One region of the Bradyrhizobium sp. AUGA SZCCT0431 genome, then DNA from elsewhere that is predicted to be linked to it. Evidence: predicted binding sites of a transcription regulator. Region 1 holds the regulator's gene; each other region holds the start of a gene.
What was found. Region 1 encodes PhoB, which activates phosphate uptake and scavenging genes when phosphate is short. Its sites were predicted from a motif close to TGTCATNNANCTGTCAT; they were not measured.
Positions count from the first base shown of each region.

Region 1 (10,317 bases):
GCCATCGTGACCCATAACATGCAGCAGGCGGCGCGCGTCTCGGACAAGACCGCCTTCATGTATCTCGGTGAACTGGTCGAATTCGACGACACCAACAAGATTTTCACCTCGCCGAGCGATCGACGCACCCAGGATTACATTACCGGCCGGTTCGGCTAAGCGCACATCGCGAGGAGAAGACAATGGCTTCAGAACATACCGCGAAGGCGTTCGACAGCGATCTTCAGGAATTGACCCGCCTGGTCGCCGAAATGGGCGGCCTTGCCGAACGCATGATCACCGAATCCGTCGATGCCCTGATCCGGCGCGATGTTGCGCTCGGAAAACGCGTCGTCGCCTCCGACGCCGAGATCGACCGCCTGCAGCACCTCATCGAGGAACGCGCGGTGCTGACGATTGCGCGCCGCCAGCCGATGGCCATCGACCTGCGCGAGATCGTCGGCGCCATGCGGGTGGCCACCGATCTGGAGCGGATCGGCGACCTCGCCAAGAACATGGGCAAGCGCGTCGCGGCGCTGGAGAACGATTTCCAGCCGCTGAAACTGATCCGCGGTCTCGAACACATGACCGATCTGGTGCAGTCGCAGGTCAAGTCCGTGCTCGACGCCTACGCGTCGCACGATCTGCCGGCGGCGATGGCGGTCTGGAAGGGCGACGAGGAAGTCGACGCCATCTGCACCTCGCTGTTCCGCGAACTCCTGACCTACATGATGGAAGATCCGCGCAACATCTCGTTCTGCATCCATCTGATGTTCTGCGCCAAGAACATCGAACGGATCGGCGACCACGCCACCAACATCGCCGAGACCGTGTTCTACATGATCGAAGGCCAGCAAATCCTCGACAAGCGCCCGAAGGGCGACATGACGAATTTTGCCACGACGGTGCCAGGAAACTAGAAGCGGAACCAGTAGCGGAACGGACAACCGAACGAGAGACGTTTTTCGCGTATCGACAGCGCGTCAAAACACAAGAGGCTGACATAGATGAACGCACGCATTCTGGTGGTTGAAGACGAGGAAGCGCTCACCACGCTTCTGCGCTACAACCTCGATGCCGAAGGCTATGAGGTCGAAACCGTCGCCCGCGGTGACGACGCCGATACAAGGCTGAAGGAGCGGGTGCCAGACCTGATCGTGCTGGACTGGATGCTGCCGGGCCTGTCCGGCATCGAACTGTGCCGCCGCTTGCGGGCGCGGCCGGAGACCAAGGCGCTGCCGATCATCATGCTGACCGCGCGCGGCGAGGAAAGCGAACGGGTGCGGGGGCTGGCGACCGGCGCCGACGACTACATCGTAAAACCCTTTTCGGTGCCGGAGCTGCTGGCGCGGGTGAAGGGCCTGTTGCGGCGGGCGAGCCCGGAGCGGCTGGCCACCGTGCTGACCTATGGCGATATCGAGCTCGACCGCGAGAAACGCCGCGTCGCGCGCTCGGGCCGTCCGATCGATCTCGGGCCGACCGAATATCGCCTGCTGGAGTTTTTCCTGGAACATCCCGGCCGCGTGTTCAGCCGCGAGCAACTGCTCGATAGCGTCTGGGGCCGCGACATCTATATCGACGAGCGTACCGTCGACGTGCATATCGGCCGCCTGCGCAAACTGCTCAATCCCGGCCGCGAACAGGACCCGATCCGCACCGTGCGCGGCGCCGGCTACGCGCTGGATGACCGGTTTGCGAAGGTGGAGTAGGCGCGGCGTAAACAGGTTTGCGTCGTCCCGGCGAAGGCCGGGACCCATAACCACAAATATTGATTGCTTTAAAAAGGCTGGAGCTCCAGCCAGGCATAACCACTGCTATCGGTGGTTATGGGTCCCGGCCTTCGCCGGGACGACATCAGTGAGCGTGCCCTTACCTGGTCGGCTTCGGCGCCGGGCGGCGGCGATCGGAGGCCGGCTGATAGGCGATGCGCGAGTGATGTGCGCAATAGGGCAGGCTGGTGAGCGCCTTGCCGCCGCAGAAAAAGAATTCCGAGCTGGAGGGATCGCCGATCGGCCAGTGGCAGGTGGCCTCGTTCAATTCGAGCAGCGTCAACCGCTGGCTCATCGGCACCACATTGTCGTAGGCGACCGGATCCGGCTCCATCTCCACCTCGAAGGCGTGGGCCAGCGCGGTGTTGCCGCGCGACACCGGGCGCGCCACCCGCATCATCTGCTGGGCGGGGCGCGCCTTGCGCTGACGCGGCGCGGCCGAGGAGGGGCTCTTGGCACGGCCGGAAAGACCCAGCCGGTGCACTTTGCCGATCACTGCATTTCGCGTCACATTTCCGAGTTCCGCGGCGATCTGGCTGGCGGAAAGTCCGCCCTCCCAGAGCTTTTTAAGCTGCTCGACGCGCTCGTCGGACCAGGTCAATACCGTCATCGCATTCTTCCCTTCGCACAGAGCCGGCCAATCCGGGGGCAGCGCTGGCGATGCCAATTCTCAAAAATCCCAGCGGGCAGAATCCCTTAGCCCTCGCCGGGCGCAAAAAGCCGCCCGAACGTTTACGCCTCACAAAATGGACTCTAGGGGTCAGTACTTCCGCACGAGATGTCGTACCCGACAGCCCAGACGCTACAATATGGCGGGACTCTGGCGCAAGAGTCCGCGTCCGTGCGTCCACATGTTCCGGTATTTATGCATTGCAATTGGAGTTTTCCACGGCACCGGAATGCTACGGATTGCTTTATCTTGCACCGCAGGAAAGCGGTTCGAGCATGATCCGGAAAAGTGGACGCCGGTTTTCCCTCGGGACAAGCGCAAAGCGCTTGCCCGGAGATCATGCTCAAAACAAGAGGATTTCGGCGTGTTGACACGGTCCAAAGCCCGCATAGAATGCCTGCCACGTGCCGCCCCGAAAAGGCGGCACGTTTTGTTTTCGCAAGACCGGCTGTGCCGCGTTCGCGCCAATGCACGCTATGTGGCCGGTCTCTAACCGTCAGTGATAGCCATGACCAACAGCGCCCCGTCGCATCTGCTTCCCGTATTCGCGAGAGTCGATCTCGGTTTCGAACGCGGCGAAGGCGCGTGGCTGATCTCGACGTCCGGCGAGCGCTATCTCGACTTCACCTCGGGTGTGGCGGTGAATGCGCTCGGCCATTGCCATCCGCATCTGGTCGCGGCCTTGCAGGAGCAGGCCACCAAACTCTGGCACATGTCGAACCTGTTCAGGAGCCCGGACGGCGACAAGCTTGCAGCAAGGTTGTGCGAGCAGAGCTTTGCCGATCTGGTGTTCTTCTGTAATTCCGGCGCGGAAGCGATGGAATGCGCGATCAAGGTCGCGCGCCGCTATCACGCCGCCAAGGGACATCCCGAGCGCTATCGCCTCGTCACCTTCGAAGGCGCGTTCCACGGCCGCACGCTGGGCACGCTGGCGGCGACCGGCTCAGCCAAATATCTGGAAGGCTTCGGTCCGCCGCTGGACGGCTTCGACCAGGTCGCGCATGGCGATCTCGAAGCGGTCAAGAAGGCGATCGGGCCGCAGACCGCCGCCATCCTGATCGAGCCGGTGCAGGGCGAGGGCGGTGTCCGCAGCGCGCCGCATGCGTTCTACAAGGCGTTGCGCCAATTGTGCGACGACAAGGGCCTGCTGCTGATCTTCGACGAGGTGCAGACCGGCATGGGCCGCACCGGCGATCTCTTTGCCTACAAGCGCCTCGGCGTCACGCCCGACATCATGTCGCTGGCAAAAGCGCTCGGCGGCGGCTTTCCGATCGGCGCCTGTCTCGCCACGGCAGAGGCGGCTTCCGGCATGACGCCGGGCTCGCACGGCTCGACCTTCGGCGGCAACCCGCTGGCGATCGCCTCCGCCAACGCGGTGCTCGACGTGATGCTCAAACCCGGCTTCTTCGACCACGTGCGGAAAGTGTCGCTGCTGCTGAAACAGAAGCTCGCCTCCGTGGTCGATCGCTATCCTTCCGTGCTCGCGGAAGTGCGCGGCGAAGGGCTGCTGATCGGCGTCAAGGCCGTGGTGCCCTCGGGCGATCTCGTTGCCGCGCTGCGCGACCAGAAGCTGCTGACGGTCGGCGCCGGCGACAATGTCGTCCGTTTCCTCGCGCCTCTGATCGTTTCCGAATCCGAGATCGAGCAATCCGTCCAAAGCCTCGAACGCGCCTGCATCGCGCTGTCAGGCGACAAGAAGAAGGCGGCGGGGTGATGAGCAAGTCCCTACGTCACTTCCTCGATATCAGCGAGCTGCCGCCGAAGGAATTGCGCAACATGCTGGACCTGAGCGTCGCCATGAAGGCGAAGCTGAAGGCGCATGAGACGCCCAGAAAGCCGCTCGAGGGCAAGACGCTGGCGATGATCTTCGAACGGCCGTCGACCCGCACCCGGGTCTCGTTCGACGTCGGCATGCGCCAGCTCGGCGGCGAGGCCATCATGCTGACCGGCGCGGAAATGCAGCTCGGCCGCGGCGAGACCATCGCCGATACCGCGCGCGTGCTGTCGCGTTACGTCGATGCGATCATGATCCGCATCCTCAACCACGATGCGCTGCTGGAGCTTGCCGCCAACGCCACCGTGCCCGTCATCAACGGGCTCACCCGGCGCTCGCATCCCTGCCAGGTGATGGCTGACCTGATGACGTTCGAGGAGCATCGCGGCTCGATCGAGGGCCGCACCGTGGCCTGGACCGGCGATGACAACAACGTGCTGGCGTCATGGGCGCATGCGGCGGAGCGCCTGAAGTTCAAACTGAACGTGGCGACCCCGCCGCAGCTCGCGCCGAACAAGGCGATGAAGGACTGGATCAAGGCGACGCAGGCGCCGATCGTGCTCGGCAACGACCCGGAAGCCGCCGTCGCCGGCGCCGATTGCGTCGTGACCGACACCTGGGTGTCGATGGGCGACAAGGACGGCGAACATCGCCACAACGTGCTCAAGCCCTACCAGGTCAACGCCCAGCTGATGTCGCTGGCCAAGCCCGACGCGCTGTTCATGCACTGCCTGCCGGCCCATCGCGGCGACGAGGTCACCGACGAGGTGATCGACGGCCCGCAATCGGTGGTGTTCGACGAAGCCGAAAACCGCCTGCATGCGCAAAAGGGCATTCTGGCCTGGTGTTTTAACGAAGTGGCGTAGGGGCCCCAACATAGCTGTCGTCCCGGACAAGCGCAGCGCGATCCGGGACCCATACGCCGCGGCCCTGATTGTCGAAAAAGGAAGATAACGATCAGCGTGTAAAACAATTACCGCCGGTGGTTATGGGTCCCGGCCTTCGCCGGGACGACGTAATACCCCTTTCGATTCACCCTCTTCGACCCCAGATAAAGCGCCATGACTCAATCCCCCGACATCAAAATCACGCCCACAGCGCCGATCCGCGCGCCATCGGCGGTTCCCATCGACGATGCGGCGCTGCCGTTCGAGGTCAATGCGCTCGACCTGCGCGGACGGCTGACCCGGCTCGGCCCGGCGCTCGACGACATCCTGACCAAGCACGATTACCCGGCCCCGGTCTGCAAGCTGCTCGGCGAGGCCATCGTGCTGGCGACGCTGCTCGGCTCGTCCCTGAAGTTCGACGGCCGCTTCATCCTGCAGACCCAGACCGACGGTCCGGTGTCGTTCCTGATCGTGGATTTCCAGCTGCCGGATCGGCTGCGCGCCTATGCGCGCTTCGATGCGACGCGGCTGAAGGAGGGCGAAGAATCCTACCGTGATTCCGGCGCGCTGCTCGGCAACGGTCATCTGGCGATGACCATCGACCAGGGCGCGGACATGAGCCGCTATCAGGGCCTGGTGGCGCTGGAAGGCGGCAATCTCGAAGACGCCGCGCATGAATATTTCCTGCGCTCCGAGCAGATCCCGACTCGCGTGCGGCTTGCGGTCGGCGAGGAATGGCGCGGCAGCGGCGACGGTCCGAAACACCGCTGGCGCGCCGGCGGCATGCTGCTGCAATTCCTGCCCCAGGCGCCGGAGCGGGCGCGGCAGGCCGACCTCGATCCCGGCGATGCGCCGGAAGGCGCCGTGACGCATGCGGTGGCCGAAGACGACGCCTGGGTCGAAGGCCAGTCGCTGATCTCGACCGTCGAGGATGTCGAACTGCTCGATCCGGATTTGTCGGGCGAGCGCTTATTGTATCGCCTGTTCCACGAACGCGGCGTGCGCGTGTTCGCGCCGTTGCCGCTGCGTGCACAATGCTCCTGCTCGCGCGACGCCGTGTCATCGATGCTGAAAAGCTTCCAGGCGCAGGACCGCGCGGAAATGGTCAAGGACGGCAAGGTGGTGGTGACCTGCGAGTTCTGCTCGTCGGTGTATGAATTCACGCCGGATGAAGCGGGTGTGGAGTAGGGTTGCAATTCTGCCTACCGCCGTCATTGCGAGGAGCCAACGGGTCGCGCGAACGCGCGCCCGATGACAGGCTCCGCGACGAAGCAATCCATTCTTCCGCTTGCGGCGCTATGGATTGCTTCGCTGCGCTCGCAATGACGGAGGCACGGCAATCAGTGCGACAAATTAACCCGACGGCCGCGCCCGGCGTAGCCTTGGCGACCTGTCCGCCGTAGCTCAACGAGCGAAGGCGGAAGCCGGGGCAAATAAATTCCGATTTTCGGAAATGGTGTCAAGCCCTGAAATAAAAAATATTTCGCTTTTCCAGAAAGCAAATCAGGGGCACATATATCGCCATCCCGTCCTACTCAGAAGGGCGTCGGCCGTCGTCACGGACGTTGGACGGGTTGCGGTGGACGCTGAAGTGCTGGCGACGAACGGCGCTGAAGCGTACGGCGAAGTCGTGTGGTCCTGACACCCCGTTGCTGGTGTCAAGTTCCTGAAAGGCCAAAAGCTGATCAGGAGCGATGGTGGCAAGAAAGCCCGTTCACCAGGGAGAGCTCGATATAAGTCGTAAAGCCACTGCGCAGGGAAGGCCGGGTGTTCTCCGCTGCCCTGTATGCTCGTGTGCATTTTGTTTTGTGCAAACCGCACGCGAGACCGCGGGTGCAGCGCGCACCCGGTCTTCCCTGCGCCCTCTCATTCGGGGGCAAGGAATTTCTGGCAAAGCTCGGGCGCAATGCGCCGCGAGAACGCGAAGCCACGTTTGAGGGACAGTGCGTCTACAAACACAGCCGTCGTCCCGGCCTTGAGCTCAGATGCGCAATTGCGCATCGGGGGACCCATAACCACAGGGAGAAGTTTTGCGAAGATCTCTGCTACCGTGTTTCTATTGAGGGATCACGCGGTATGGGTCCCGGCGTTCGCCGGGACGACGCGTGACGAGCGCAAGCGCCCCTAATTCAACACCCGCTTGTTATCCGGGCTGTCCAGCGAAAATGTCGGCACGTCGATTTCAAAACGTTCGCCGCTTTCGTTGACCATCTGATAGCGCCCGGTCATGAAGCCGGACGCGGTGGGGAGCGGTACGCCGGAGGTGTATTCGAAGCGCTCGCCGGGGGCCAGCACCGGCTGCTCGCCGACCACGCCTTCGCCGCGGACTTCCTGTTTGCGGCCGGTGGCGTCGGTGATGATCCAGTGCCGCGTCCGCAGCTGCACCGTCTCGTTGCCGGAATTGGTGATGACGATGGTGTAGGACCAGAAAAACTGGCCCTTATCGACCGACGAGCGCTCCGGCATAAAGTTCGGTTCGACGGTGACTTCGATCAGACGGGTGACGGCGCGGTACATGATGAAAAGCTTCCAGAATCCTGTGGCGCAGCATAGCGAAGAAAGCCGGTGGAACCAATCGCCGGGCCGGCCGGCAAAGCGGGTCGTTGAGCTGTTCCATCCTCGTTTCAACATAGTTTCGCCCTAAGGCGCACCCGCGCGGTTCCGACCCCCGTATCTGGCTGTTTCGGCTTGTCTTGCCTGACTTGCCTGCAACCGACGGGCCGATATGATCGTTTGTGTCGTGCAATTTGCGTAGATTCGCTGCCAAAACGGTGCCCGATGTCGTCCATTGCCGATCAAATTGCCGGACCGTCCGTAGGTGACGCCAGCGCGCTCGCAAAGGACGTCGTCTCCGCGCCGGCGATCACGCTGCCTGCGGCCGGCGAGCGTGAATTGCGGCTCGATCTGTTTCGCGGGCTCGCGCTGTGGCTGATCTTCATCGATCACCTGCCGGCGAACATCCTGACCTGGTTCACGATCCGCAATTACGGCTTTTCCGACGCCACCGAGATCTTCATCTTCATCTCGGGCTACACCGCGGCGTTCGTGTATGGCCGCGCCATGCTGGAATCCGGCTTCGTGATCGCCACCGCCCGCATCATGCGGCGGGTCTGGCAGATCTACGTGGCGCATGTGTTCCTGTTCACGATCTTCCTGGCGGAGATTTCCTACGTCGCCACCAATTTCAACAACCCGCTGTATGCGGAAGAAATGGGGATCATGGATTTCCTCAAGCAGCCGGATGTCACGATCATCCAGGCGCTGCTGCTGCGATTCCGCCCCGTCAACATGGACGTGCTGCCGCTCTATATCGTGCTGATGCTGTTCCTGCCCCTCATCCTGTGGCTGATGAAGTGGCGGCCCGACGTCTCGCTGGCGCTGTCGGTGGCGCTCTACGCGGCGACCTGGCACTTCGATCTGTACCTGTCGGCCTATCCGAACGGATTCTGGGCCTTCAATCCGTTCGCATGGCAATTGCTGTTCGTGTTCGGCGCCTGGTGCGCGCTCGGCGGGGCCGAGCGGATGTCGGCGATCCTCTCCTCGCGGATCACGATGTGGATCTGCATTGCCTATCTGCTGGCCGCCTTCTTCGTCACGCTGACCTGGCACATACCGCAATTGAGCCGCTTCATGCCGAAGCTGATCGAGCAGTGGATGTACCCGATCACCAAGACCGATCTGGATGTGCTGCGTTTCGCGCACTTCCTGGCGCTGGCGGCGATCACCGTGCGCTTCCTGCGCAAGGACTGGCCGGGCCTGAAATCGCCCTGGCTGCGACCATTGATCCTGTGCGGCCAGCATTCGCTTGAGATATTCTGCCTTGGCGTCTTTCTCGCCTTTGCCGGGCATTTCGTGCTGGCCGAAATCTCCGGTGGAGCGGGGCTGCATTTCCTGATCAGCCTCGCCGGGGTACTCATCATGTCCGGTATGGCGTGGGTCATTTCGTGGTACAAGCATTCTGCCGACAAGAATGCATCGAAGAAAAAGGGCGCTGTTGGCAACGCCGATATGGCGGGAGGGGGCTGATGCAGTCCAACCCGGTGATGATCCTGGGGCTTACCTTGTTTGCCGGCTTGCTGGCCATGGCCCCCGCGCGCGCCGAGCCTGCTCCTCCGAATTGCGAAGTTCCGGCCTATCTGCTGACGTCCGAAAGCAAGCTGCCCAAGGTCGAGACGGCCATTGTCAGCGAACGCCGGCTGGAAATTCTGGTGGTGGGCAGCCGGTCGTCGACCATCGCGGCATCCGAAGCCAGCGCCTATCCTGGCCGCCTGCAGGCGATGTTGAAGGAGGCGCTTCCGAAGGTCGCGGTCAACGTATCCGTAGAACTACAGGTCAAGAAGACGGCCGAAGAGGTCGCTGGCGGACTTGTTAAGCTCGTGGAAGTAAGAAAGCCTACTTTGGTTATCTGGCAGACCGGCACCTACGATGCTATCCGATCGATCGATCCCGATGATTTCCGCGCCGGTGTCGAAGAGGGGGTTGCTGCGGTGCAGAAGGCGGGGGCCGACGTGATCTTGATGAATCTGCAATACAGCCCGCGCACTGAAACGATGATTTCCGCGCCGCCCTACCTGGATAATATGCGCGTGGTGGCGCAGCAGCACGACGTTCCCTTGTTCGACCGTTTCGCCATGATGCGGCACTGGAGCGATGCGGGAGATTTCGACCTGTCCACCACGTCGCATGGCCCCGACCTGGCCAAGCGCGTGCACGATTGCCTCGGCCGCGCGCTGTCGAAATTCGTGATCGACACGGCGCATGTGAACCCGGCCCAGCAGAATTGAGGAACTAGCGTAAATGAGTCGTTACTGCCCTTTTTCGCCGTCGACATCGCTGGCAGCGTTCGCCGTCGCGGCGACGGTGCTGCTGATGCCGGTGTCCGTTTTGCCGGTGCAGGCGCAGGCGACCCAGACCGCCCAGCAGGCGACGTTATCCGACACGGCCAAAGCTGAAGCCGCCAAACCGCCGGCGGTGGCGCCGACGGGTGCGGGCAGCGTGGCGGCCGCCGAGCCGTCCAGCCCGCCGGCGCAAAGGAGCGTCACCGGCAAGGCGATCGACAAGGCCAAAGAGGTCGCGAAATCGGCCGCCGACATCTTCAGCCGCGTTCCCTGCCTGCCGCCGAAGGGTGGCGCCAAGAAGATGGGATCGCTGCCGCGTGTCGCGGGCAAGCTGGCCGCGGGCGAGCCGGTGGTGATCATCGCGTTCGGATCGTCGTCGACCGCGGGCTTCGGCGCCACC
Region 1 covers NZ_JAFCLR010000008.1:147,741-158,057, forward strand. The annotation lists gene pstB (phosphate ABC transporter ATP-binding protein PstB) at 1-159, shown strand, start outside; gene phoU (phosphate signaling complex protein PhoU) at 183-899, shown strand; gene phoB (phosphate regulon transcriptional regulator PhoB) at 987-1,688, shown strand; gene JQ567_RS09840 (GcrA family cell cycle regulator) at 1,849-2,358, opposite strand; gene JQ567_RS09845 (aspartate aminotransferase family protein) at 2,927-4,132, shown strand; gene argF (ornithine carbamoyltransferase) at 4,132-5,058, shown strand; gene JQ567_RS09855 (Hsp33 family molecular chaperone) at 5,254-6,267, shown strand; gene apaG (Co2+/Mg2+ efflux protein ApaG) at 7,204-7,596, opposite strand; gene JQ567_RS09865 (OpgC domain-containing protein) at 7,858-9,105, shown strand; gene JQ567_RS09870 (SGNH/GDSL hydrolase family protein) at 9,105-9,863, shown strand; gene JQ567_RS09875 (SGNH/GDSL hydrolase family protein) at 9,877-10,317, shown strand, end outside.

Region 2 (10,317 bases), on a different contig from region 1:
AGCGAGCGGCTCACGAGAGCGAGGCGCTTGCCCGGGTCTGGGATTTGCGCTTCGCGCTGGACCGCGTGCTGCTCGGCGGTGTCGGCCCCTACGGCGCCCAGATCGACCGTCGGCGTATCGTCGCGGCTGGTCATTCGTATGGCGCGAACACGGCGCTTCTTGCCGTCGGCGCGCGCGTGATGCGCGAAGGGCAGTGGGTCGAGGCCCGCGACCCGCGCTTTGCCGCGGCGATCGTGATCTCTGCGCCGCCGTTCTACGGTGAAACCGATCTGGCTTCGGTGCTGAGCAAAATCACGGTTCCGAGCCTGCACGTGACCGCCACCAATGATGTCATCCAGATTCCCGGGTACTACTCGCCCGCAGCCGACCGGCTCGCCGTCTTCGACGCCATGGCCGCACCGCGCAAGCTGCTCGCCGTATTCGAAGGCGGGTCGCACAGCATTTTTACAGACCGCTCGTTCACCGGCGGTCCGGCTCTTAACCCGAAAGTGAAGGCCGCCACGGCGGAGCTCACGCTGGCTTTTCTCGATATGGCCTTCGACGGCAACGGTACGGCGCTGACGCGTTGGAATGCGACATGGCAGCCTATTTTGGCGTCCGCGCCCGGCACCGTGCTTTCGCCTGGTCCGATCGCCCGTTCGCGGCGGGTGGTGCAGGGATCAACGATCGGCTTGCCGGTCACGCCATGAGGTGGATCGTCGTCGTGGCGTTAGGCTGGATGGCCGGGGGCTGCACGGCCGTACAACTGGAACGGTCCGGCTCGTTGGCTTCCTACGACAATCTGACCCCGTCCGATGGGCTTCTGACCAAGTCGCAGGTTCGGGTTAGCAAAGCCGAAGTTCTCGCAGCAAAGACCCTGCGGATCGAGCCAACCGCACTCACGGCAGCCGCCGCGCGCGTGCCCTTCTCGGACGAGCAGCGCAGCCTGATCAAGAATGCGGTCAGCAGAGCAATGTGCCTTGCTCTGAGCGAGCGCTTCCGGGTCGTAGCACCGACGGAGACGGCGGATCTGAGCGTCCGTGCGGTGATCATCCACGTGGCGCCGACCGATGCGACGGCCGCAGGCGTCTCCAAGGTCGCGAGCGTCGTGCCGTCGATCGTTGCCCCCGGTGTACCGATTCCCGTCCCACGGCTTCCGATCGGGCTCGGGAGCCTCGCCGTGGAGGCCGAGGCCCGTGATCGTAACGGCAGCCAAAAGGCCGCCATGATCTGGGCGCGTGGCGCGAATTCCTTTACCAGCCCACCGCGTGTGTCGAGCGACGGGGACGCCTATGATCTGGCTTCCGCCTTCGGAGACGATTTCGGGAAGTTACTGGTCACGGCCGAGAGTCCGTTCGGAAAAATTTCATCACCGCCATCGATCGCCAGATTGCAGGCCTCCCTCGGTGGAGCGCCGAAGGAGGTGGCTTGTGAAGCATTCGGGCGCGCGCCGGGACTGGTCGGTATGATTGGAGAGCGGGCTGGACTGCCGCCGGACTGGACCGACAAGGGCGCACCAGCGAACGGGATTCACAACGAACCCACGCCGCCTGTTGACGGCAAGGCAGTTTCTGCGATCGAACGCTAACGCGCGGGCAATTCTGGCGTCTGCGCCATAATGCCGTGCAATCGCGCCAAACCTCTTGCTGCTGTGTGAGTTCGACCGCCACGCCATGGTCGATCACGGCATTGGCGAATACGTTCGCGGCGACGCTCACAGCAACACCGTTGAAGGCAGTTTCTCAGTTCTCAAGCGCGGCATCGTCGGCACTTACCACCACGTCAGCGAAGGGCATTTAAAGCGCTATCTGGCAGAGTTCGATTTCCGCTACAATAACCGCACTGCCCTTGGCATTACCGATGGGGAACGGACGGCAAATGCTCTCAAAGGTATTGAGGGCAAGCGCCTGACGTATCGGCCGACTAACTAAGATCAGCCACCACAAGCAGGCCGTCAAACGTTTCTTGGCTTGGGTAAGCGTCAAAAGCGCTAGCGACGAATGATATGAGGAACCAAACTTGGCCCTCTGTTTATCTTGCTGACACTGCGAACATCAAACGCGTCGCCAATCTCATTATGGCGCAGGTCCATTTCACAGAATAAATCTGCCAACACCGCCCGGGCTTGGGTGCCGCCAACTAGGCGAACATAAGTTGGAGCAAGCAATCCAGCTTTCGTGACCGCTTGCGCGTTATCCAACAGTTCGGGGTATTTCTTGAAGAACGATTTATAATCCTCAGGAGCACCTTCCGCATCTTTTCTGACGGGCAATCCCTTTTCCAGCCTGCGAGCAAACACCCGCGCAATCCCGAACGGAGCGTCCTTATACGTCATAAGATCATTGAGGCTCTCAACGAGAGAAATAATGTTGGCCGGCGTTTCTGGATTAGCAACTAAGGGCTTTGCCGCAGAGTAGAACCGATCAGACCAATGCTCATAACGAGCCAAGCGCAACAGATCGGCATGCATGTACGCACGATAGAAAAGCATCACAACGAACGACGCGGCAATTATTGAGGCCCCTAACCAAAGCGTCATTTCGCTTCTCCCTGACCGTTCCGCTTCCGAGCCTTTATCGCTTCGTTCAAGTTGGCTTGCTTGTCTCTTACCTTGGTCGGTATGCGCTGCCTGTCTTTTCTGTGCTTTCCGAACGTCTTGTAAATCTCGTTCAGAGCATGGAGGTAAGCCGGTCCTCGAAACACGATAGAAACGGCAAGGCCCAGAGCCAGAATGAGCACCACCGTGTTGGCAATACCGATTCTCTCAACCGAGGTGATCCACTGACCGGGGTCAGGTAACGCGTCTTTGCCCATGAAGGTTCCATTTGCAACCGTCACGGTCAATAGCTAGTTTACACCACCCGGGCAACCATTCGTTAACGGGAAGGGCTTTTTCGGCCTATTTTTTGCTAGCCTTACGTCTAGGGGCCGTCTTTTTCGTAGCCTTCCATTTCCTCGTGCGGCTTTGGCTTCATGCGCACGAGTGCGCCCATCAATTCTTTGGTCTTTTTCAAATCGGAATTGTTCGTCATGACGAAGCCACCCAAAAATAAAAAGCCTAAGCAGCCAGACCCACCCTGGAAAGTTCTTTGGCCGGGAGATCGCGGCGCGACCAAAGGTGATTCAGAGCGCGACACCCTTCTTGCGGCCGTCGGGTTTGCACTTAGCACATGGGAGATGATGGAGGAAGAACTCGCACTATTGTTCTCCGAACTAATTGGCGCGAAGTGGGGTGGCCCGGCAGTCCGAGCATATGGGTCAGTCAGCAACTTCTATGGGCGAGCCGACATGCTGTCGGCCGCCGCAGAGGCCTTCTTTTACGAAGCTACCACAGGTCGGATTAAGATCGCTGGCCCTGATCGCGAGGTCGCGCATACCCAACCCGAGTTTGGTGACTTGATGAAGCACTGTCGCCAATTCTCGGCTAGAAGGAACGACATTGCACATGGCCGTTACTTTAATCACCCCGACCTAGGTTATTTTCTGAGACCCGCTTTATACAATTCAAAAAAGTTCGATTTTGACGAGCATATGTTTGGCAGTTACTCCTACACGTCGTTTGAAATAAACGCCTATAGGGATCACTTCAGCATTCTGATCCAGCGGGCCAGAGAAGTGCGGTCCGCAGTCGAAACCATTGCCAAGAAGATATCCTGAACAATCTCACGCGTGTGCCAGAGTGACACTACATCACCGCCGTTAGTAAGCACGCGAGCCCCAGCCTCAACCATTTGAGGGGTGATCTCAATTTCATTGCCGCCCTGTAAATCGCGGGACGATGTATTTGTCCCCCTGATTTGCCCGACGTGTCAAAATGTTTTTGCGGGATCGCTCAAAGCTCAAAGCACCCACGCCAGCGACCGCCTGCTACTTTGCATGGGGTTGTTTTCGAGATTTTAATTTGGAAGCGGCCTAACGCGTCCCCGGCAATATCGGGATCGGCGATACCGGCTGCGAAATCACTTCAGGCACGGCGGCATCCAGTTGCAGCACGGCGGCTGCGGCCGGCAGTGCCGCGTCCGCCATTGCGGCGTGGCCTTCGGCGGTGGGATGCACGGCGCCGCCATACACCGCCGACAGAACTCCCCAGGTCGCGTCGTGGATGTCGGCAGGCTGCTGCGACGACGGCAAGCCCAGCGGATAAGTCATTGCCGCGAAGTAGCTGTCATTGGCGTCGCGGATCCAGCGTGCGCGCGGCAGATAGGCGCGATAGTCGCCGGCGCTGCGGCCGCACAGCATCGGCTGGCTGGCGGCGGTGACGATATCAGGATCGAAGCTTTCGCCGCGGGCCGAAAAGCATTGACGATCGAATTCGGGATCGCTCTCCGCACGCGCGCAGAAACCGTGGTTCGCAAACGTCGCTTGATGCGCATCGACAAAGGTCATGCGGTCGGCGCGCGGGTTGCGGCACAGGATGCCGGATTGGCACAGCGCGAGCGCCTTTAGCTGCGGCAGGAATTCGCCCTCGACAAAGTTCGAGACGGCGGCGAGCCGCCGCGGCTCGGCGTTGAACGAGGGGTGGATATCGAATCCCGCCCGTCCGCCGGGGCAGGGCGTGCCGTTGTTTGCCAGCGTCGGGTTGGCGTAGGAAGTGTAGACCACGCGGGACATGTCGCCGACCAGCGGCTTTAACGCCTCGCGCAGCTTGGCGAACCCTTGCGGGAGGTCGCGCATCAACGCGCCGCGTGCCTCCTCGACCGATGCCAGCACGCCGCTGCGCCGGAACAAAGCGCGCTCCGTCGCCGTGTCCACGATGACGTCGGCGACTAGCCCTGAAAAATAAATGTCGTTGGCGCCGACCGACAGCAGCACCAGATCGAGCTTGCGATCGGGCTGGCGGCTTTTGGCCGCCGTAACAGCTTCGCGCAATTCAGCGAGCTGGGCGTTGACCGTGCCCCGGCAGCTGCCGGATTTCGACGGCGGGCAGTCACGGGCGCGCTGCGAGCCGAACAAGCCGTCGGCGATGGTGGCGCCGGTGCAGGCCAGCGGCAGATACGTCACCGCGATATGCGGATATTGTACGGCGAGTGCCAATGCGGTCCGCGTCTGGTAGCTGTAGAGCGAGCGGTGGCAGGCTGCATTGAGCCAGAGCGCGCTCTGCCGCTGCCATACGGCCATCGTATCCGGCGCTTCACAGGCCCGTCCGCCCTTATAGCCGGCGCGGCTTGGACGGTAATATTGTGAGGCGGCCGTTCCCAGATAGGAGCGGAAGCAAAAGCCTTCATCTGACAGCGCGATAGGCCGGTCCGGATTTCCCTCGCCGGAAGCGATGCTGTCGCCGAGCCCGGCGATGAAGATGTCGCGCACCGAGATCTCGGTAGCGACGCGCTGGCCGCCGTCCGAGCCGGCGGAGACGTCGACGCTGGCAACGGTGGTACGGCCATAGCGGACCCTGAAATTAACCGGCTCGGCGCAGTCGAACGTGGATCCTTGCGGCCCGTCGCCGTCGTCGAACGACCAGGCGCAGGTGGCGCCGACCGGAACCGGTCCGGTCAGGCGGACGGTGATGGGATGATCGATCGGCGTCAGGTAGCTTTCCTTGACGTTGTCGCGGGTACAGGGCTCGCTGACACGGCCGGCAAGATCGATGCAAAGCCGGTTCACGGTGTTTCGTGCCCAGCCGCGGCCATCGCTCTGGATCGCCAGCGCTTGTTCTGCGGCCAATACGCTGCGGCCGCGCCCGGTCTCGGCGTGCAGCAGAAAATCCCGTTCCTCGCGGAACAGGCGGAAACGGTTGCGGACCTCCCAGGAAATCTGCATGGCGCCTTGGGCGATCTGCGCTTCCGCAGGGGGAGGCGATAGCGCCGCCAGCGCGCCGGCGAGCAGCGCGACTGATACTATCGATCGAGGTAAAATTCCGGCCATGGCGCGTTTGACGTTAGCGGTAAGGCAGAAATAAGAGAACCCGACCCTCGTAGCCCAAAAGACTGAAGCAGGCAGATAACGTCGCTGTTACCGTTTCGCTCGCTTGAGCGGCTGCCTGACCGGGACCTCCGCCGTGCGGGGCTGTTCGTTCATCTGGCGGCTGGCCTGCGCGAGCCTGCGGCGTTCCTGCCAGGGCTGCACCACGCTCAGCCAGAGTTCGCGCGCGCCCATGATCCAGATCGAGATGCCGAAGGGAATCAGGAAATACAGGATCCGGAACACCACCAGGGTTGCCAGCAATTGCTCCTTGCCGAACTGCGGCAGCGCCACCAGCATCGCGGCGTCGAACACGCCGATGCTGCCCGGCGCATGGCTGGCGAAGCCGAGGAGCGTTGCGAGGATGAAGACCACCGCCAGCGAAACGAAATCGATATGGGGCTGCGTCGGCATCAACAGATACATCGCCAGCGCGCAGAACCCGAGATCGACCACGCCGATCATGACCTGCAGCAGCGTCAGCCGCGCCGAGGGCAGCACCACCTTCCAGCCGTTCTGGCCGAGTTCGCGGCGGTTCTCGCCCATCACCAGCCAGAGGAAATAGGCTCCGATGCCGGCGAGGCAGCCGAGCGCGATCAGACGGTTCACTGAAGGCGGCAGCAGATCCATGGCCGTCGCCGCCTCCGGATGCCACGCCATGCCCATGCCGAGCACGAACAGATTGCCGAGCCAGAAGGTCAGGCCCGAGAGGAAGCAGATTTTGGCGACATCGATCGCGGTCAGGCCGTAGTCGGAATAGATCCGGAAACGGATCGCGCCGCCGGTAAAGACGGTGGCGCCGATGTTGTGGCCGATGGTGTAGCTGGTGAAACTCGACAGCGCGGCGATGCGATAGGGCACGTGCGTCTTGCCGATGGTTCGCAGCGCAAAGAAATCATAGAAGGTCAGCGTGCAGAACGCGCCTACCACGCACAGCGCAGCCAGCGCGATCCGATGCGGCGCGATCTCCGTCAGCGCGGTCAGAATGATCGCGGTATCGACACCCTTCAGGGTGTGAACCAGATGGGTGACCGCAAGAATGATGATAAGGAGACTCGCAGCGATCCCTAGCCGTTTCCAGCCGATCTTCTCCTTGAAGCCACGCCCAAGCGTGGTCAGCAGCCGATGCATTCATCCTCCCGGCGGGACGGCAAAAAAAGAAAAACCTGTCAAAAGGGCCGACAGGGACGGTCAGACGCACCGTGCGCGGAGACACATAAGCCAAAATCGAACGGTTGTGCAGCCCTTGACAAGCCTAGCTTCTGCGTTCGTTCGGCAACCCTGTCATACGTCCTACATATGCTGCCGCGTTAACGATTGTGAGTCGCGGCTAAAGGTGTTCCCGACGCTCTCTTGTAAGCGCCGTTTCGCTGTTGCCGGGGCCGCCCTGCGTAGATCGGCTTGAGGAGGGGCCGCGGTTTCGCATTCCCAAGCCGAGGGACGGTTATTCGGAGGCATCACGAACCATGAACGGCTTGTTCATCCCGAATTGCGGACATCTAATATTACGCTGAGAGACAACTCGTGAAAGCGTCGCCGCCGAAGACGCCCGAGAACGCGGCCGAAAAGCAGCTTAAACGGGGCTTTTTGTGTCATCTCGACCAAACAGACGCATGCCCGGAAAGGTGCTTCCGCTGCGGGTGACCGATGGGCAAGGCGGTCAATTGCCCGTCGATCGACGGCATCATCCAGAAGGCCGACGAAGTCGGGGGCGAGGTCGCGGCCGTGCTGGATGCAACGCTGAGCCATGTCGCCTGCGCCGCTGCGCCTGACGAGATCTCGCTATCGCCGTCCGGGTGTGGAAGCTGCCGCGCGACCACGCGCTGGCGGAGCCCACGGTTGGTCTGCGGGCCGAGAGCAGATTTGTCTGGTCCATTGAGGCAAAACGCCGCGCGTGAAAATCGCGCGCGTTCTTGCGTCCGTGGCTGCGATTCTGGCCGGCGTGCCACTGCCGGTGCGGGTACTCACCGCTTGGGAATCACCTCGCCGGTTCGTCGTTTCAGTCGATCGCGGGAATCACCGGGTAACCGCGGGAACCCGCAACCGGCACGCGAGGACGCCAAGCATTTATTCACCATCGAAGCAGACGAAACCGGGTCGGTTACCCCAAATGCACCATTAGCGTCGTCATTACAGACCGATAGCAGGGGTCTGTGATGTATCAAGTTCTGAATTGCCTCGTCACCGAGCATGATTTGCGGCTGGTCGTTCTTGGCGGCATCATTTGCTGGCTCGCCAGCGCGGTAGCGATCAGCCTGTTTCATCGCGCCCGGGCTTCACATGGCCGCACCCGCGCGATCTGGGTCGGTCTTGATGCTGCGGTCGGCGGCTGCGGAATCTGGGCCACCCATTTCGTGGCGATGCTCGCCTACGATCCCGGGGCGGGGGCCGGATACAATATTCCGGTCACCCTGCTGTCGCTGATTTTTGCGGTCTCGATCGCGGCGGTCGGGCTCAGCGTTGCCTTGCTCAACGACCGCCGGTCGACGCTTGCGATGGGCGGCGCGATTGTAGGCGCTGGCGTCGCAGCGATGCACTACACCGGCATGATGGCGCTCGAGCTTCCGGCGCGCATCGTCTGGTCACCCGGCATCGTGCTGGCATCCGTTGTGTTCGGGAGCATATTCGCAGGCTTGGCGCTCGTTGTCGCCGCGCGCCGGGATGACCGCAAACATACCTTGGCCGCCACGGGCCTGCTGACGATCGCGATCGTTTCCCACCATTTCACGGCGATGGGCGCGGTGACGCTTGTTGCCGATCCGACCCTCGTCACCGACGAATTGACGATCTCGCCGGCCGCGCTTTCCTTTCTGACCGCGGTGGCGGCATTCGCCATTCTCGGCATATCGTTCTTGGCGGCGTTGCTCGATCGCCGCTCAAGCAGCGAACTGCATCAGCAGAAAGTCCTGCTCGACTCGGCTATCACAAACATGTCGCAGGGACTTTGCATGTTCGATGCGGACGGCCGCATCATGCTGTTCAACGAGCGCTACAGCGAGATGATGGATCGGACCAATATGCCCCTGCAGGGCCGTTTGTTGGTCGACGTTCTCCGGGATCAGAAATCGATCGGAAAATGGGACGGCGATCCCGATGAATTCTTCAACATTGTGTTGACCGCGGCGAAAGCCGGCGAGAGCCTGACCCGGGTCGTCACCCGCAACGGACGTTCGATCCGCGTGGTCGATCAGCCCAAAGAGGGCGGTGGTTGGGTCGCGACCTTCGAGGACATCACTGAATGGCAGGCGGCGCAGGAGCAGATCACCCATATGGCGCGCCATGACGCGCTCACCAACCTGCCGAACCGGACGCTGTTCCGCGAGCAGCTTGAAAAGGCGCTACGCCTCGTCAAGCGCAGCGATCAGCTCGCGATATTCTGCCTCGATCTCGATCATTTCAAGGAAATCAACGACTCGCTCGGCCATCCGGTCGGCGACGCGCTGCTGAGGGAAGTCGCCCGCCGGCTCGGCGAATGCGTCACCGAGCACGACACGGTGGCAAGACTTGGCGGCGACGAATTCGCGGTCGTGCAGTTCTGCAGCGACTGCGATCCGTCGGCGGTGGCCTTGCTTGCCAGCCACATCGTCGAGAAGATCGGGGAGCCCTACGATATCGGAGGCCACCAGCTCGTCGTCGGCGTCAGCATCGGCATCTCGCTGGCGCCCGAGGACGGCAAGAACCCCGATGAACTGCTGAAGAAAGCCGATCTCGCGCTCTATCGCGCCAAGGCCGACGGCCGCGGAACTTATCGCTTCTTCGAGAGCGGAATGGATGCCCGCGCCCAGGCGCGGCGCATTCTGGAACTGGATTTGCGCGCGGCGCTGCAGCGCGACGAGTTCGAGGTCTATTACCAACCGATCCGCGACGTCGCCACCGACAGCGTCGTCGCATTCGAGGCCCTCGTACGCTGGAACCATTCGCTGCGCGGCATGATTGCGCCGGTGAATTTCATTCCGCTGGCGGAGGAAACCGGCCTGATCATCCCGCTCGGGGATTGGGTGCTTCGGCAGGCCTGCATTGACGCCGCAGGCTGGTCCGAGGATATCACCGTCGCCGTCAATCTTTCGCCGGTGCAGTTCAAGAATCCGAACCTGATCCTGTCCGTCAAGTCAGCGTTGCAGGCCGCCGGACTTCCGGCGCATCGCCTCGAACTGGAGATCACGGAATCGGTGCTGTTGCAGAACAGCGAGGCGACGCTTGCGGTTCTGCACGAGCTTCGCGGCTTTGGCGTCAGGATCTCGCTCGACGACTTCGGAACGGGCTATTCGTCGCTGAGCTATCTGCGCAGTTTCCCGTTCGACAAGATCAAGATCGACCGTTCGTTCGTCACTGAACTGGCCACGCGCGACGATTCCATGGCCATCGTCCGCGCCGTGACCGGATTGGGCAAGAGTCTCGGGATCGTCACCACGGCGGAGGGCGTCGAGACGGAGGCCC
Region 2 covers NZ_JAFCLR010000003.1:14,479-24,795, reverse strand. The annotation lists gene JQ567_RS03285 (acetylhydrolase) at 1-689, shown strand, start outside; gene JQ567_RS03280 (DUF3313 domain-containing protein) at 686-1,567, shown strand; partial or broken gene JQ567_RS03275 (transposase) at 1,635-1,910, shown strand; gene JQ567_RS03270 (hypothetical protein) at 1,970-2,518, opposite strand; gene JQ567_RS03265 (hypothetical protein) at 2,515-2,793, opposite strand; gene JQ567_RS03260 (hypothetical protein) at 3,010-3,636, shown strand; gene JQ567_RS03255 (hypothetical protein) at 3,892-5,844, opposite strand; gene JQ567_RS03250 (YbhN family protein) at 5,932-7,011, opposite strand; gene JQ567_RS03245 (EAL domain-containing protein) at 8,037-10,317, shown strand, end outside.
Region 2: a site for PhoB is predicted at 7,163-7,179, ahead of JQ567_RS03250 (YbhN family protein). Genes of this name have one in related genera too.

Region 3 (10,317 bases), on a different contig from region 1:
TCATGACATACACGACGCCCGCGCCCATCACCGCCGCGAGCCGCATCGCAGGACGCGCGTAATCGGTGAACACCAGGAAGGTGGCGCCGTTGGGCGCAAAACCGCCATGCAGGAAGACGCCGTTCATGGCCGCGGCCATGCCGTGCTCGCGGACGCCGTAATGGATGAAGCGGCCTTTTGGCGTCTTGGCGGAAAACGCCACGGCCGATTTCGCCTTGTTGTTGTTGGAGCCGGTGAGATCCGCCGAGCCGGCGAGGAATTCCATCGGCATTGCACCGGCGATCGCCTCGATCGCCGATTCCGAGGATTTGCGGGTCGCGACGTTCTGCGGCGTCTCGAGCAGCTTCTTCTTGTGGTCGCGCAGCGCCTTGGCGAGCGAGGCCGGGCGCTCATGGCGCAGCCGGCGCTCGAATTCGGCGCGCTTGCGCGGACCCAGTTCGCCAAACACGCCTTCCCATTCCTGGCGCGCAGCGGCGCCGCGGCTGCCGGCGGCGCGCCACGCCTTCAGGACGTCATCGGGCACCGAGAACGGCTCGAGCGAGATGCCGAGCTTTTCCTTGGCACCCTTCAGTTCTTCGGCGCCGAGCGCTTCGCCATGGGCTTTTGCGGTGCCGGCGCGGGTCGGCGCGCCGAAGCCGATCGTGGTCTTGCAGGCGATCAGCGACGGCTTGTTGGATTTCTGGGCGCGGGTGATGGCGGCGGCGATCGCCTTCGGATCGTGGCCGTCGATCAGTTCGGCGGCCCAGCCGGCCGACTTGAAGCGCTTCACCTGGTCGACGGAATCGGCGATCGAAGTCGGGCCGTCGATCGAAATGCCGTTGTCGTCATACAGCACGATCAGCTTGTTGAGCTTCCAGTGCCCGGCCATCGCGATCGCTTCCTGCGACACGCCTTCCATCAGGTCGCCGTCGGAGGCGAGCACATAGGTGTGATGGCCGACCACCTTCTTGCCGAACTCGGCGGCAAGCATCTTCTCCGCCAGCGCCATGCCGACCGACGTCGCGATGCCCTGGCCGAGCGGACCCGTCGTGGTCTCGATACCCTTGGTGTGGAAGTTCTCGGGGTGACCCGGCGTCAGCGATCCCAATGCGCGGAAATTCTTGATCTGGTCGAGCGTCATGTCCTTGTTGCCGGTCAGGTACAGCAACGCATACAGCAGCATCGAGCCGTGCCCGGCCGAGAGAACGAAACGGTCGCGGTCCGGCCACTTTGGCTCGGCGGCGTCGAATTTCAGGAACTGGGTGAACAGCACGGTCGCGATGTCGGCGGCGCCCATCGGCAGGCCGGGATGGCCGGATTTCGCCTTCTCGACGGCATCCATGGCGAGGCCACGGATCGCATTGGCCATACGGGAATGATCGACCTGCGTCATGATGAAAATCCGCCTGAAATGAGGTGCTTGGTTGCGGGGTGCGTACCGGGAAGGGCCGCGATACGAGGGCTTTGGCTAGGGAAGTCTGGGCTGGATAGCACCTCAATTCCCGGAGTCCAAGGCAAGGAAACGCGCTTTCGGTGCGAAAGGTTGCTTAGCGGTGCATAGCTTCGCGCGGGCGTTGCGCTGTCCTCGCTTGCCACGTAAATTTAGCGGCCTAACCGCTTGCCGAACCGCAGATTTTGCTGAGCGGCCGGCTTAACCGAAGGTGCGCGCTGTCTCTCATGAGCGATCGTCCCGCCAACGGGGCCGGCAACCCCGAGCTCGCCTTTGCCGACATCGACGCTGCAACAAGGCGGCTGATGGCGGCGCTGGATGCGCTCGAAGCTGCGGCCGAGCGGCGGCGCGATGCCGACCGTGACGAGAATGAACTTGCGAGCCGGATCCAGGCACTCGGCGCCGACCGCTCGCGCCTCGCCGACGAACTCGACGGCTCGCTGGTGAAGACCCGCCGACTGGAGCGCACCAACCGCGAGATATCGGAAAAACTCGATGCCGCGATCGGCACCATCCGCGCCGTGCTGGACGCCGGAGAAAGCTCATGAGCCACATCAACGTCACCATCAACGGCCGGCAGTACCGCATGGCCTGCGAGGAAGGGCAGGAAGTGCGTCTGCTCAAGCTCGCCGAGAACCTCGAAGCGCGCGTCGAATCGCTGCGCGGCAAGTTCGGCGAGATCGGCGATGCGCGACTTACCGTGATGGCGGCGCTGACCGTGTGCGACGAACTGCTCGACGCCAACCATCGCATCCGTGCGCTCGAGGAAGAACTCGAAGCCTTGCGCAATGTGCGCGTCGCAGCCACCGATCGCGCCCGGACGACGCAGACCGCGGTCGCCAACGCGCTCAATGCCGCCGCCGACCGCATCGAAAAGACCACGCAGATGCTGAACCGCACCATCGGTGGCGGCGTCGCGATCGGTTGATGAAAGTTCTTACCCTCCCCTGGAGGGGCGCGGCTGGCGAAGATGAAACCGGAGCCGCGCAAGGCAGACCGCAAATGAAGGCCGCCAAGTAGGTACGCCGATGGTGAAGGTATGAGGTCTTTAATTCGACCCTTGGCAACGCTGCTGGTCAGCGCGGCGGTCGGCTATTTTCTTTTGACGCTGAACACTAACAACTTGCCGCGCTCATTGCTGGATTCGGACTCCTTTGGAAAAGCCTATGGGCTGACCATTTTGTTCGCAGCAATTGCGGCCATCGCCAGCATCACCCTTCTGTTGGTTAGGGCTATGGCCCTAGTCCGGAAAAGCACAAACTAGGCCACTGTTATACTTGTCAGGTATATAATTCCCCTCCAGGGGAGGGTGAAGAGTCGCTCCCGCTTGTGTATCGCGCCTTAGCGCTGGCGGATTGGACCTTTAACGCCTACATTGGGTGGGCGAAGCTGCGTTGCGCGTCAGGAGCCATATATCCCCGGGGCCTTATCGATCCTTCAGGGAACTGTCCCTGGCCGGGTCCGTGGATCCGGTCATATGGTGCCCACCTACTTTCGTAGGGAACTCCGGGATCGAGCGCTTCAACGGCCTCTGCGGCTTCGCACTTTTGTTTCGGTTGATTTTTGCGTCGAGCTTTTACTCTACCGGCTTCACCACCTAGGCCCTGCAACTTTCGCTTCGTCCGTCTTCGCGGGCGATGTTCGGCGGAACAGAACGCTGCATGACGGCAAGTGCTTCGAAAGCAGACCTTCGCGCTGCCGCTTTGGCAAAGCGCGATGCATTGAGCGACGAGCAGCGCGCCGACGCGGCGCAAGCCCTCGCCAAGCGCGGCCCGCCGTTCGAGATCACGTCGGGCACGGTTGTCTCCGGCTATTCTCCGATCCGCAGCGAGATCGACCCGACGCCGTTGATGCGCAAGCTCGCGGAAGCGGGCGCCAGGCTGGCGCTGCCGGCGGTGATGGCGCGCGGCAAGTCGCTGGCGTTCCGGGCGTGGTCCCCGAGCGACCGGCTGATGTTAGGGCCGCTCGGCATTCTCGAACCGTCGCCGGCGGCCGCTGAACTCATTCCCGACATCTTGCTGGTGCCGCTGGCGGCGTTCGACGCCGCGGGGCACCGGATCGGCTATGGCGCCGGACATTACGATTTCACGCTGGAGCATTTGCGCAAGGCGAAAGCCATTATCGCCGTCGGCACTGCGTTTGCCGTGCAGCAAATAAAGGCGGTTCCGGCGCAGCCGCACGACGTGGCACTGGATTTTGTGCTAACGGAAAAGAAAGTGTTCGATTTCCGGAGCTGAATTTTGCGCATCCTCTTCATCGGTGACGTCGTCGGCAAGACCGGCCGCACCGCTATTTCCGAGCATCTCCCCGGCATGGTCAGAGACTGGTCGCTCGATCTCGTCATCGTCAACGGCGAGAACGCAGCCGGTGGCTTCGGGATCACCGAGGCGATCTATCAGGATCTCCTCGACGCCGGTGCGGATGCGGTCACGCTCGGCAACCACGCCTGGAATCAGAAGGAGGCGCTGGTGTTCATCGAGCGCGCGCCGCGCCTGATCCGCCCCTTGAACTTTCCGCGCCATACGCCGGGCCGCGGCGCCGCGCTGATCGACACCAAGAACGGCAAGCGCGCGCTGGTCATCAACGCCATGGGCCGCGTCTTCATGGAGCCGCTCAACGATCCGTTCAACGCGGTCGGCAAGGAGCTCGACGCCTGTCCGCTGCGTGAAGCGGCCGACGCCATCGTGGTCGATTTCCACGGCGAGGCGACCAGCGAGAAACAGGGCATGGGATTTTTCTGCGACGGCCGCGCCAGTCTCGTGGTCGGCACCCACACCCACGTTCCGACCGCCGATCATCAGGTGCTGCCCGGCGGCACCGCCTATATGAGCGACGCCGGCATGACCGGCGATTATGATTCGATCATCGGCATGCAGAAGGAAGAGCCGCTGCACCGCTTCGTCACCGGCATTCCCTCCGGCCGATTCGAACCGGCGTTCGGTGTGGCGACACTAAGCGGCGTCGCGGTCGAAACCGACGATGCCACCGGGCTGGCGCTGCGAATCGCGCCGGTGCGGGCGGGCGGCAGGCTGGAGCCGGCGGTGCCGGGATTTTGGACCGGCCACTGAACGGGCGTGCGAGAAGGTGTGATGCAAAGGTTTCTAGTCGTCTTGCTGGCGTTGCTGCTGTCGCAGCCGGCGTCCGCGCAAAAGCTCACCCAGCGCCCGGTATCGCAGAACCCGGTGTCGCTGGAAGACATGACCGGGCGGCTGGAGAAGTCCGCGATCAACACGGCGAAGGTCGCGCCGAAGGGCGCGGCAAGAGGATCCTCGGTGGATTTCTCCTGGGCTTCCAGTGCGGAAGAATACCGCGCGCTCGCCAAGCATGTGCTCGTGCTCGTCAGCGTGGTGACGCAGGACTCGGCCGAGCTCCCGCTGCGCCGGGTCTATGTGAACATCGACGGCCGCGAAACCGAATTGGTCAGGTTGAGCAGCCAGCTCAGCGGCGTCCGGAAAGGCTCGAAGACCTATTCGATGCTCGGGCCCTATCGTGAGGACGGCTTCTACCTCGCGCCTGCCGGCACCATGATGGCGGACGGCTATCTGCAGGCCGATTTCGCGGTGCGGCGGAACGGCTTCAATCTCTACAAATTGCCGGGGACGCCGCCGGATTTCATCAAGGCGGACAGCAATCCGGTGCCCGGGCCCGACGCCAAGCCGGAAACGCCGGTGCTCAAGGCGATGCTGCTGCGCGAGTACAAGGGCTTCGAATTGCCCGCAGGCCTGCGCTAGCTGCGCGGCCTGCTACATTGGCTACGCGCTCAGTAGCGCGCCGGCACGTACATCTCCGCCGGGACCGGACCGCGCTGGTAATCCGGATTGCGCACGCGCGCTGGCAGGATGACGGGGGCCTGCGGGACCTCGTTGTAGGGAATCTGTTCAAGCAGATGGGCGATGCAGTTCAGCCGCGCCTTCTTCTTGTCGACGGCCTCGACCAGGTGCCACGGCGCTTCGGCAATATGGGTGCGCTCCAGCATCGCTTCCTTGGCCTTGGTGTATTGCTCCCAGCGGCTGCGCGCTTCCACGTCCATCGGGCTCAGCTTCCACTGCTTCAGGGGATCGTGGATCCGCATCGTGAAACGCAGATGCTGTACCTCGTCGGTGATCGAGAACCAGTATTTGATCAGGATGATGCCGGAGCGCACCAGCATGCGTTCGAATTCCGGCACCGAGCGGAAAAACTCCTCGACGTCGGCTTCGCTGCAAAATCCCATCACGCGCTCGACGCCGGCGCGGTTGTACCAGCTGCGGTCGAACAGCACGATCTCGCCGCCGGCCGGCAGATGCGAGACGTAACGCTGGAAATACCATTGGGTGCGTTCGCGCTCGTTCGGCGCCGGCAGTGCGGCGACGCGGCAGACCCGCGGGTTCAGCCGCTGCGTGATGCGCTTGATGACGCCGCCCTTGCCGGCGGAATCGCGTCCCTCGAAGATCACGACCACTTTCAGCTTCTGGTGCTGCACCCAGCTTTGCAGCTTCACCAGCTCGCCCTGCAGGCGGAACAGTTCCTTGAAATAAAGCCTTCGGTCGACGGTTTCCTCTGACGTATGGCCCTCGAATTCGTTGGTCAGTGCGTCGAGGCGATCGTCGTCGATCTCTAGTTCCAGTTCCTCGTCGAAACTGTCCATCATTTCCGCGTGGATGCGATCATGGATCGAGCCATTGAGTGGTTTTTCGGTCATCGAGATACTCCGCCCAGGGAAGCGCAAAGGAAATGCACGGCATCACCGTTAGTTTCAAATGCGCATGTCAGTGGTGTGACAGTGCACGCCGGGCAAAGCGTTTTGACGTCTGTCGTTCAGGATTGCCGGAAGCCCATGCGGAAAGCGCCCCAATGGCTGCCGCGCACGTGGATGGGCGAGGAGAGGTCTTTCATCAGCACGAAATTGCCGCCGCCCATGTCGCGGCGATAGGTCTGCAGCAGGAACGGTTTTGTGCTCGCGGCCACCTTCTTCACCGCGCGATCGCTGAACAGGCGGCGGTTGCGGCAATTGGCGTTGTTCCAGACGGGATCGGGCCCCTGCGGCAGGCGGTAGTTCGGATTGTGGGTCGGCAGATAGCCGCCCTTGGCCCAGGCGACGCAGAACACGATGCGCGGATCGCTCTTCTGGATCGGATCCTGGATGGAAGGCAGGACGCGGTCGGTGAAGGCGACATAGTCGGTCAGATATTGCTTCGGATCAGTACCGGATATTTCGCGGTATTTCTCGTCCATCAACTGATCGACCGTGATCTCGCCGCACGCGACGGCGGCCTCAAACGCGTCGGAAATCTGCTTTGCGGTATCCATCACCACGCGGATCAACGGCGCATCCGCCGTCTCGACGCCGCTGTCGGCGATCAGCACGATCAGGCCTTCCGACAGTTCGAGCAGTTTCGCCACCCGTCCGTCGGCCTGCTTCAGCTCGCTGGAAGACAAATCGACGCCTTGGGCAAGCTGGCCGAGTTCCTCGATCACGCGGTCGCAATGGCCGAGATTGGACGTCGCGGCTTTGGCGACGCCGTCGATCTCGTGGCCTACGGACGCGATGCCCTGATGCACGCGCGCGATGATGCCGCTGATCTGCTGTGCGCCTTCACCAGCGCTCTTGGCGCGGAGCGAGGCGTCGCTGCTCTCGCCGATCAGGCTGCCGATCTGGCCGTCGAGATCGCGCATGGTATCGGAAATCTGCTGCGTGGCCTGGCGAGTTCCTTCCGCCAGGCTCTTCACTTCGTTCGCGACCACGGCAAAGCCGCGGCCGGCGGTTCCGGCGCGCGCCGCCTCGATCGTGGCATTGAGCGCCAAAAGGTTAGTCTGCTTCGCAATCGCCTCGATCGAGCCGGAAACTTTTGCAACCTGCGACAGGGCCGAGCCGACGGCGCTGAGCCGGGCCTCGATGCGGCCGACCGCTTCGACGAGTTCGGCGATGTGATTGACGGCCGTATCCACCGCGCTGCGCGACTGAACGATCTCAACGACGGCTGCGGACGTGGTCGATTGCACCGCCTGCGATGCATTGGCGATGTCGCGGTTGGCCGAGACCATCGTCTGGGCCGTCTTCTGCAAGTGGTGGAACCGGTCCGACTGGTTCGCGACGCGGCTTGCGACCTCCTGGACGTTGCCGGCGATATCGGCAAGCTCCACGCCGAGCCCGCCGATGCGGTCGGCGAGCTGGTCAATGAGCCGTTCGGCCAGTGTGTGGTTGGATTGAGTGTCCAGGACTGCACGCTGCACAAAGGACATGCTCGAGCTTTCTCCAGTCAGAGCCGATGATCGGCCCACCGCGGCGAGCGCATTCCAATTCCAAGTCTAGAACGCGATTCGCGCCTTGCAGTCTTGCCTGAGAGCGAACTAGAGCGTTTTCCAGCGAAGCATGTCCATCGGAAACCAAAGGCTCTAGAGCCTGTAGGCCGTCCGGAAGCCGCCCCAGTGCCGGCCCTTGACGCGGATCGGCACGTCGATCTCGCGCATCATCACGGTGTTGCCGTTGCCCATGTCGCGGGCGTAGCTCTGCACCAGATAGGCGCGCTGGTTGCGGCCGGCGGCAAGGCCCGCGGGATCGTTGAAGATGCGGCGGTTGCGGCTGTTGGCGGTGTTCCAGGTGACGTCGCCGGGCCGCTGCGGGTGTGAATAGATCTTGTTGTGAACCGGCAGATAGCCGTTGGTGTCGATCATCGCGCAGAACGCCATGCGCTTGTCCCTGGCGAGGAAGGCCTCCTGGAACGGCGGCAGCGCGCGGTCAGCCCAGTCCAGAATTTTGGTGCGGTACTGCATCGGGTTGCTGCCTGATATTTCGACATAGTTGGTGTCGAACATGTCTTCCATCGAGATCGCGCCGCTGGCGACGCCCTGCTCGAAAATCCTGGTCAGCGCCGCGCCTGCTTCCATGGCGCGGGTGACGAACTCGGTGTTCTCGTCGTGGATCGCCCACAATTTGTCTTCGATCGCCTCGCGCAAAGCGGCATCCGGCCGCTCGAACTGCGCCTGCGCGCCGGCCTTGGAACGTTCACTGACGCGAATTTTGCAGGCGCCGATATCCGGCAGCGTGGCGTCGAGGCTTTGGTTTGGCGCCAACTTTTCCGCGTCGGGACCGCTGATCAGAATGCCGTCGATCGAAATCTCGTAAACCGTTGCGGTGATCAGGCCGCGCGGGGTCTGGATTTCGACCTTGAGGCTGCAGGGCAGCTTTTCCTGTTTGCGCTGGCCCTGGCGCTCGCTTTGGCGCAGCAGCACCGCGCAGCGCGATTTGAGCTTCTGCGCAAAGGTCGTGACCGCGCGGCCGGCATTGGCGACGCTTTCGCCATGGGCTTCGGCTTCCTTGGTCGCAATATCGATCTCGGTGGCGCTTTCGCCGACCGAGACGATGAAGCGCGAGGCGGAGGCGGCATTGTCGGACATTTCGCCGGTGGTCTGGCTTTGCTCGGCAACTGCGCCGTTGACGTTGTCGAACACCGGCCGGATCAATTCGATCGCCTGCGAAATCCGATGCACGGCGTCGACCGAGCCGGCGGCGTCGCGCTGCAGCGCTTCGATCTTCTTGGTGATTTCCTCGGTGGCGTTCTGGGTCTGCACCGCGAGCGCCTTTACCTCGGTGGCGACGACCGCAAAACCGCGCCCGGCTTCGCCGGCACGTGCGGCCTCGATGGTGGAATTGAGCGCCAGCAGCGTGGTCTGCCTTGCGATCTGCGCGATCAGATTGACGACATTGCCGATCGCCGCGGACGATTCGCGTAAGCGGTCCACATTGGCGCTGGCTTCGCGTGCGGCCTCGCTGGCCTGGTCGGCGAGCTTGCCGGCATCGCGCACCTGCTCGCCGATGCCCTGGGCCGAATGGGTGAATTTGTCGGCGGCCTGCGCGAAAGTGGTTGCGGTGCTCTGGGCTGCGGTGGTGCGGCCGGTCAGGGCATCGGTGCGGTGGCGGATGGTGGTCAGCGTCGCCGCGGTGGCCTCGGCGCCGCCGGCGACCGAATGGGCCGCGCGCTCGAGCTGGCGGATCATGCCGCCGAGTTCGAGTTCCAGCAGTTCAAGGATTTCCTTGGCCGAATCGCCTTCAGGGGTGCCGTCGGTCGCGGCTGCTGCCGTCGGAACCGCACCCGGATTAGCTACCGGATTCTTGGGTTCAACGGCAGGCGCGGCCGCCTCCGGCACTCGCTTTCGAAACAAACCGAACGCCATGGGCTCTCTTAACGGTTGGGGTCTCTTAAAAGTTGAGTAGGTGCGGCGCATCCTCTCATCCGGGCATGAAGTCATGGTTAACAACTGCCTGATATTCCGGCATACGGGCACTACTTAAGTACCAAAACGGCCGTGAATCTTTGATTTTGGCCGGTTGTCGGCCTATAAGGCCGCGTTTTCATCCAATCCGCTCACGAACGAATCCAAGAGACCCCGCATGGCCGGCCATTCCCAATTCAAGAACATCATGCACCGCAAGGGGCGGCAGGATGCCCAGAAGTCGAAACTGTTCGGCAAGCTGGCGCGGGAAATCACGGTCGCGGCCAAGATGGGCCAGCCCGATCCGGCGATGAACGCCCGGCTGCGCGCGGCGATCATTTCCGCTCGCCAGGAAAACATGTCGAAGGATTCGATTGAGCGCGCCGTGAAGAAGGCGAGCGGCGGCGAGGGCGAGAATTATGACGAGATCCGCTACGAGGGCTATGGCCCCGGCGGCGTCGCCGTGATCGTCGAGGCGCTGACCGACAACCGCAACCGCGCGGCCTCCGATATCCGCTCCTACTTCACCAAGTCCGGCGGCAACCTCGGCGAAACCGGATCGGTTTCCTTCATGTTCGATCACACCGGCATCATTGAATACGACGCCAAGGTCGCCTCCGACGATGCGATGCTGGATGCGGCGATCGAAGCCGGCGCCGACGACGTGATTTCGAGCGAGAACGGCCACGAAATCT
Region 3 covers NZ_JAFCLR010000045.1:27,772-38,088, reverse strand. The annotation lists gene tkt (transketolase) at 1-1,372, opposite strand, end outside; gene JQ567_RS31700 (DUF4164 domain-containing protein) at 1,657-1,977, shown strand; gene JQ567_RS31695 (cell division protein ZapA) at 1,974-2,357, shown strand; gene JQ567_RS31690 (hypothetical protein) at 2,490-2,693, shown strand; RNA gene ssrS (6S RNA) at 2,813-2,973, shown strand; gene JQ567_RS31680 (5-formyltetrahydrofolate cyclo-ligase) at 3,091-3,666, shown strand; gene JQ567_RS31675 (TIGR00282 family metallophosphoesterase) at 3,670-4,497, shown strand; gene JQ567_RS31670 (hypothetical protein) at 4,519-5,160, shown strand; gene ppk2 (polyphosphate kinase 2) at 5,190-6,110, opposite strand; gene JQ567_RS31660 (methyl-accepting chemotaxis protein) at 6,227-7,651, opposite strand; gene JQ567_RS31655 (methyl-accepting chemotaxis protein) at 7,805-9,583, opposite strand; gene JQ567_RS31650 (YebC/PmpR family DNA-binding transcriptional regulator) at 9,801-10,317, shown strand, end outside.
Region 3: a site for PhoB is predicted at 6,175-6,191, ahead of ppk2 (polyphosphate kinase 2). Genes of this name have one in related genera too.